Collimonas fungivorans: one gene and its partner. The protein of the gene in region 2 interacts with the protein of the main gene of each other region in a pairwise test. Links are inferred from orthologs where the notes say so. Each region holds a gene or a part of one and is shown on either strand. Other genes may lie near its edges.

What was found.
Region 1: the proteins of CFter6_RS21690 (region 2) and CFter6_RS17265 interact in binary tests that used the Escherichia coli proteins (3 or more experiments, as listed by UniProt). The link is inferred for Collimonas fungivorans from one-to-one orthologs.

Annotation. Positions count from the first base shown.
Region 1 is NZ_CP013232.1:3,995,658-3,999,198, forward strand. The notes cover bases 190-3,188. They hold CFter6_RS17265 (sulfate/molybdate ABC transporter ATP-binding protein), read right to left. Parts: upstream 2,234-3,188; coding sequence 1,145-2,233; downstream 190-1,144. Other genes in these bases: CFter6_RS17260 (CysB family HTH-type transcriptional regulator), read right to left, coding at 190-1,134; cysW (sulfate ABC transporter permease subunit CysW), read right to left, coding at 2,230-3,135. In the rest of the region: more of CFter6_RS17260, read right to left, coding at 142-189; sulfate ABC transporter permease subunit CysT, read right to left, coding at 3,199-3,541. UniProt on the Escherichia coli protein: Part of the ABC transporter complex CysAWTP involved in sulfate/thiosulfate import. Responsible for energy coupling to the transport system.
Region 2 is NZ_CP013232.1:4,962,202-4,965,752, forward strand. Bases 264-3,240 are described here. They hold CFter6_RS21690 (glutamate-5-semialdehyde dehydrogenase), read left to right. Parts: upstream 264-1,107; coding sequence 1,108-2,373; downstream 2,374-3,240. Other genes in these bases: holA (DNA polymerase III subunit delta), read left to right, coding at 264-1,099; CFter6_RS21695 (CopD family protein), read left to right, coding at 2,456-2,878; CFter6_RS21700 (2-hydroxychromene-2-carboxylate isomerase), read left to right, coding at 2,898-3,240. In the rest of the region: CFter6_RS21680 (LPS-assembly lipoprotein LptE), read left to right, coding at 1-68; more of holA, read left to right, coding at 83-263; more of CFter6_RS21700, read left to right, coding at 3,241-3,500. UniProt on the Escherichia coli protein: Catalyzes the NADPH-dependent reduction of L-glutamate 5-phosphate into L-glutamate 5-semialdehyde and phosphate. The product spontaneously undergoes cyclization to form 1-pyrroline-5-carboxylate.

The sequences.
Region 1 (3,541 bases), 970 kb from region 2 along the record:
GAAAAAGCCCGCTGGCCTTGCGGCAGCGGGCTAAATCCGAACCCGAGGAGGAACGGAGGAGACAAACGAAATCGTAGCGTCTGAATATGACAAGAACGTGACCCAGACCCTGCTCAAGCAGGTTTAGAAGCGGCGCTCGGCTCAGGCGATTTTCAGGATGCGTTGTTCAAAATCAGCCTTGTGTACGCTGTTGCTGCCGGCGCTGTGCGGCTCCGCCTGCAATGCTTCGACGATATCTTCACGCTTCAGCTGCGGCGCAAACTGCAAGATGAAATCGTAGGTGTAAGAGCGCAGGTAGGCGCCGCGCCGCACTGCCAGCCGGGTTACATTGGACGCCAGCAGATGCGACACCTCGATCGAGCGCAGGCCGTTCTGGCGCGTATGCTCGGTCGCCATCGAAGCCACCAGGCCGACGCCGAGGCCGAGCGACACGTACTGCTGGATGACGTCGGAATCCATCGCGGTCAGCACGATATCCGGCGTGATGCCGGCAGTCCTGAATGCATCGTCGATATGGCCGCGGCCGGTGAAACCGATATCGTAGGTAATCAAGGGGTAAGCCGCCAGGTCGGCCAGGCTGATCGGTCCGCTGATCTCCAGCAAAGGATGATGCTCCGGCACCACCAGCACATGGCTCCATTCATAGCATGGGAAGGAAATCAGTTCCTTGAACTGGGTCAGGCCCTCGGTGGCGATGCCGACGTCGGCCTTGCCCGATATCACCCAGTCGGCGATATGTTCCGGCGAGCTTTGCTGGAGGGCGATGCGGACATCCGGGAAACTGGCGCGGAAGCCCTGCACCACGCGCGGCAACGCATAACGCGCCTGCGTATGGGTAGCGGCAACCGTCAAGGTGCCGCTGGTTTCGCCCGAATACTCCTGGCTGGCCTGGCGCAGATTCTCGGCTTCCTGCAACAGCCTTTCGACGATCTTCAGGATGCCCTTGCCGGGATCGGTCAGGCCGATCAGGCGCTTGCCGTTGCGGATGAAAATATCGACGCCGAGCTCTTCTTCCAGCTCGCGGATCTGGCGGCTGACGCCAGGCTGCGAAGTAAACAAAACATTTGCTACTTCGGTCAGGTTGAAACCGCAACGCGCTGCTTCGCGGATAGAACGTAGTTGCTGGAAATTCATAATATTCTCCTTAGCGTGTTGCTTGCTGATCGACGAAAACTTGCAGGCGGCGCGGACGCACCACCAGGGTTTCGCCATCTTTTAAATCGAGCTGCTTGAAGCGCTCGCTGGAAATCACCGCTTCGATCAGGCCGTTATCCGCACCTTCGGCGCCGTCGCTGCGCTCCAGTTCCAGCTGTGCCAGCGGTCCGATCGCATGGGCGCGGCGCAGCTGCACCACGATGCCTTCAGCGCCGGCGCTGTAGCGGTCGATTTCGAGGTCGTGCGGCCGCACGTAGCCGATGCCTTGCGCGTCCTGCGCCGCAGCGTGTTCCGGCGCCTCGAAACTGGCGCCGCCGGTATCCAGCACGCCCTGGTGCACGCGGCCGTGGAACAGGTTGACGTTACCGAGGAAACCGTAGACGAAAGGCGAAGCCGGATTCTCATATACCTGCTGCGGCGCGCCTACCTGTTCCACATTGCCCTTGTTCATCAGCACGATCTGGTCCGCCACTTCCAGCGCTTCTTCCTGGTCGTGGGTGACGAAAATGCTGGTGACATGCAATTCGTCATGCAGGCGCCGCAGCCAGCGCCGCAATTCCTTGCGCACCTTGGCGTCGAGCGCGCCGAACGGCTCGTCCAGCAGCAGCACGCGCGGTTCCACCGCCAATGCCCGCGCCAGTGCTATGCGCTGGCGCTGGCCGCCTGACAATTGCGGCGGATAACGGTCTGCCAGCCAGTCCAGCTGCACCAGTTCCAGCAAACTGGTCACTTTTTCCCGGATCGCGCTGTCGCTTGGACGCTGAGCGCGCGGCTTGACGCGCAGGCCGAAGGCGATGTTTTCAAACACGGTCATGTGCTTGAACAGCGCATAGTGCTGGAACACGAAACCGACCTGGCGCTCGCGCACATGGCGCGAAGAAGCGTCTTCGCCTTCCAGCAAGACCTGGCCGCTGTCTTGCGCTTCGAGGCCGGCGATGATGCGCAGCAGAGTGGTCTTGCCGCAGCCCGAAGGCCCCAGCAGCGCAGTCAGTTCGCCCGTGGGGAATTCCAGCGATACATTGTTCAGTGCGACAAACTCACCGAAGCGCTTGTTGATGTTGCTTACCTGGATGCTCATGCCTGCTCCTGTCCTGATTGATGCGCGGCGCCGTGCGGCAATACCGTCTCGCGCAAACGCCATTCGATGAACGATTTCAACGCCAGCGTCAGCAGCGCCAGAAACGCCAACAGCGAAGCCACGGCAAACGCTGCCTGGAAGTTGTATTCGTTATAGAGAATCTCGACCTGCAAGGGGATGGTGTTGGTCTCGCCACGAATGTGGCCGGACACCACCGACACCGCACCGAACTCGCCCATGGCGCGCGCATTGCACAAGATCACGCCATACAGCAGCCCCCACTTAATATTCGGCAAGGTCACATAGCGGAATGTCTTCCAGCCGGAGGCGCCCAGCACCAGCGCCGCTTCCTCTTCCTCGCTGCCCTGCGCCTGCATCAGCGGAATCAGTTCGCGCGCAACGAAGGGAAAGGTGACGAACACTGTCGCCAGCACGATGCCCGGCACCGCAAACAGTATCTTGATGTCGTGTTCGCGCAGCCATGGGCCGAACCAGCCCTGGGCGCCGAACAGCAGCACATAAATCAGGCCGGAAATCACCGGCGAAACCGAAAACGGCAAATCGATCAGCGTCAGCAAGATATTCTTGCCGCGGAATTCGAACTTGGCGATGGTCCACGAGGCGGCGACGCCGAACACCAGGTTGAGCGGCACCGCAATCGCGGCGGTCAGCAAGGTCAGCTTGATGGCGCTGATCGCATCCGGCTCGATGATGGCCGCGAGATAAGCTTCCCAGCCCTTCTTGAACGCTTCGGCAAATACCGACAGCAACGGCACCACCAGGAACAGGGCCAGGAACAGCAGCGCCACTGTCATCAGCAATGTGCGCACCCACAGCGGCTCCAGGGTAGCGTTGGGAACATGGACCGGTTCGCCCCTGGCTTGTGGCCTGGCAGCGGGCACTGCAGCAGTGGCCGGATTGACGGGCGAGTCAAAATTGCTGGCGGTTGCACTCACGTCCGGCTCCTAGACTTTGACCGACTGGCCGCGCTTGCGGGTCCAGGCTTGCAAAACGTTGATCGCCAGCAGCAGCAGGAACGACGCTGTCAGCATCACCACTGCAATCGCGGTCGCGCCGGCATAGTCGTATTGCTCCAGCTTGGTAATGATGAACAAGGGAGTGATCTCCGACACCATCGGCATATTGCCGGCGATGAAGATGACCGAACCGTACTCGCCGGTAGCGCGGGCAAAGGACAGTGCAAAACCGGTCAGCAAGGCCGGGAATACCGTTGGGAAAATTACCCGGGTAAAAGTCTGCCAATGATTGGCGCCCAGGCTGGCGGCCGCTTCTTCCAGCTCCTTCTCG
Region 2 (3,551 bases):
AGCCGGAGGCAGCGCCGGCAGCCGTCCCGGCGCCGGTCCCTGGTCCAGCTTCCGCGCCCGCCAAATAACCGGGGACCTGTACATGCAACTGCGGTTTGACGCGCTCGACGGCCATTTGGCGAAAACCCTGGCGCCCTTGTACGTAATCACCAGCGACGAGCATCTGCTGGCGCTGGAGGCATCCGACAAGATACGCAAGAGCGCACGCGGCAACGGCTGCAGCGAGCGCGACGTGCTGGTAGTCGACCGCAGCTTCAAATGGGGGGAGCTGCTGGCGGCCAACCAGTCGCAATCGCTGTTCGGCGACAAAAAGCTGATCGAGCTGCGCATCCCGACCGGCAAGCCGGGCAAGGATGGCGGCCAGGCTTTGCAAAGCTATACGGCGACGCTCAATCCGGACAACGTCACCATCATCAGCCTGCCCAAGCTTGACTGGGCCACCCAGAAAGCTGCCTGGGTCGCAACCCTGCAACAGAACGCGGTCTATATTGATATTCCTCTAGTGGAGCGGGCGCACCTGCCGAACTGGATCGGCGTCCGCCTGGCGGCCCAGCAACAGAGCGCGGATCGCCAGTCTCTGGATTTCATCGCCGACCGGGTCGAAGGCAACCTGCTAGCGGCGCACCAGGAAATCCAGAAGCTGGCCTTGCTGCACCCCCCCGGCAAACTGAGCTTCGAACAGTGCCACGATGCAGTGCTCAACGTCGCGCGCTATGATGTATTCAAGCTGAATGAAGCAATGCTGGTGGGCGATACCGCGCGCCTGGTGCGCATGATGGACGGACTGAAAGGTGAAGGCGAAGCGCTGCCGCTGGTGCTGTGGGCGGTTTCCGAGGAAATCCGCACCTTGCTGAAATTGAAATCCGCGGCTGCCCAGGGCCGTCCGATACCGGCGCTGCTGAAGGAATACCGCATCTGGGGACCGCGCGAAAGGCTGATGGAACCGGCGCTGCGGCGCCTGAGCCTGGCGACATTGGAAGCGGCTTTGAAAGATGCGGCGCAAGTCGACAAGATGGTAAAAGGCTTGCGTGCCAAAGCCTTTTCCGGCGATGCCTGGGACGCTTTGCTGCAGTTGGGTCTAAAAGTCGCACATACTTGATAGAGCATATGGATATCCAACAATACATGACCGAAGTCGGACAACGCGCACGCGCCGCATCGCGCGCCATGGCGCGTGCCGACACTGCCGTCAAGAACCGCGCGCTGAGCCTGATCGCCGCCGCCATCCGGCGCGACGCAGACCTGCTGCGCGCGGCCAACCAGGTCGATCTCGAAACAGCGCGCGCCAACGGCCTGGCGCCGGCCATGCTGGACCGCCTGACGCTGTCTGAGCAAGCCATCGCCACCATGATCGCCGGACTCGAACAGATTGTCGCCCTGCCCGATCCGATCGGCGAAATATCGAACATGAAATACCGTCCTACCGGCATCCAGGTCGGCCAGATGCGGGTGCCGCTGGGCGTGATCGGCATCATTTACGAAGCCCGGCCCAATGTCACGGTGGATGCAGCAGGCCTGTGCATCAAGAGCGGCAACGCCACCATCTTGCGCGGCGGCTCGGAAGCGCACCATTGCAACCAGGCGCTGGCCAGGCTGGTGCAAGAAGGCCTGGCCGGCGCCGGCCTGCCGCAAGATGCGGTGCAGGTGGTCGACACTACCGACCGCGCCGCGGTGGGCGCCCTGATCACCATGCCGCAATACGTCGACGTTATCGTGCCGCGCGGCGGCAAGGGCCTGATCGAACGCCTGATCAAGGAGGCCACGGTGCCGATGATCAAGCATCTCGACGGCATCTGCCACGTCTACATCGACGACCAGGCCGATCTCGACAAGGCCGTGAAGATTGCCTTCAATGCCAAATGCCATCGTTACGGCACTTGCAACACCATGGAAACCTTGCTGGTGGCGCGCGCGGTTGCGCCGCAGGTTTTGCCGCAGCTGGCCAAGCTGTACCAGGGCAAGGAAGTCGAACTGCGCGCCGACGATGAAGCGCGCGCCATCCTGGCCGGTTATCCTCACCTGGCTGCCGCCAGCGAGGAAGACTGGCGCACCGAGTACCTGGCGGCGATCCTGGCGGTCAAGGTGGTTGCCGATGTGGATGAAGCAATCGCCCACATCAATACCTATTCATCGCAGCACACCGACAGCATCGTCACCGAGAACCATTCGCGCGCCATGCGCTTCCTGCGCGAAGTCGATTCGGCATCGGTCATGATCAATGCTTCGACCCGCTTTGCCGACGGTTTCGAATTCGGCCTCGGCGCCGAGATCGGTATCTCCAACGATAAGCTGCATGCGCGCGGACCGGTCGGCCTGGAAGGCCTGACTTCGCTAAAATATGTGGTGTTCGGGCACGGCGAAGTACGCGAATAAAATACGGCGGGCGGCAGTCAGGCCGATACCGCCGTCCCCATGCAACCGAATTTCCCTTCCCGCAATAAAAAAAGGAAACACCATGCTTTGGATCAAATCGCTGCATATTGTCTTCATCGCATCATGGTTTGCCGGTTTGTTTTATTTACCGCGTATCCTGGTCAACCTGGCGCAGGAAACCGATACTGCCGCCACCACAAGGTTGCTGCTGATGGCGCGCAAGCTGTATCGCTTCACGACGATGCTGGCGCTGCCGGCGATTGTCTTCGGCGCCTGGCTGTGGCTGGGTTATGGCATAGGCAAAGGTCCGGGCAACGGCTGGCTGCATGCCAAGCTGTTCCTGGTGATTCTCGTGATCGGCTATCACCATGCCTGCGGCAGCCTGCTGAAGAAATTTGAAAACGGGGCGAATACCCGCAGCCATGTCTGGCTGCGCTGGTTCAATGAAGTGCCGGTCCTGCTGCTGCTCGCGATCGTCATCCTGGTGGTTGTCAAACCGTTCTAAGCCCATCCGAGGATCAGCCATGAGCAAGCTCTGTGAATATTATTTTGCCCCGCACTCGCCATTCGCCTACCTGGGCCATACGCGCCTGGTGGCGTTGTCCAGGCAATACGACGTCAAGGTCGCATTAAAGCCCTGCGACTTGTCCAGGGTCTTCAATACCTCCGGCGGCTTGCCGCTGGCCAAACGGGCGCCCCAGCGCCAGGCTTACCGGCTGGAAGAGCTGCGGCGCTGGAGCGAATACCTGCAGCTGCCGCTCAACCTGCAGCCGACGTTTTTCCCGGTGCAGAGCGACGACGCCGCAAAACTGATCATCGCCGGCCAGCTGGCGCACGGCACGGAAGCCGCCCTGGCGCTGACCGGCGCTATAATGCGCGCAGTCTGGGCCGAACAGCGCAATATCGCCGACCACGCCACCTTGGCTGCGATCGCCTCGGAACTGGGGCACGATGGCAAGACCTTGCTGAAATCGGCGGAAACCGCCAGCGTCCAGAGCGAATTCGACCGTTTTACCGAGGAAGCCATTTCCGCCAGCATCTTTGGCGCTCCCTGGTATGTAGTCGACGGCGAAGCGTTCTGGGGCCAGGACCGGCTGGATTTCGTGGAACGTGCTTTCGCCAGATGAATTGTTTTGTAAGGTGGGCACATCGTGCCCACCAGAATACGGGTCCATACG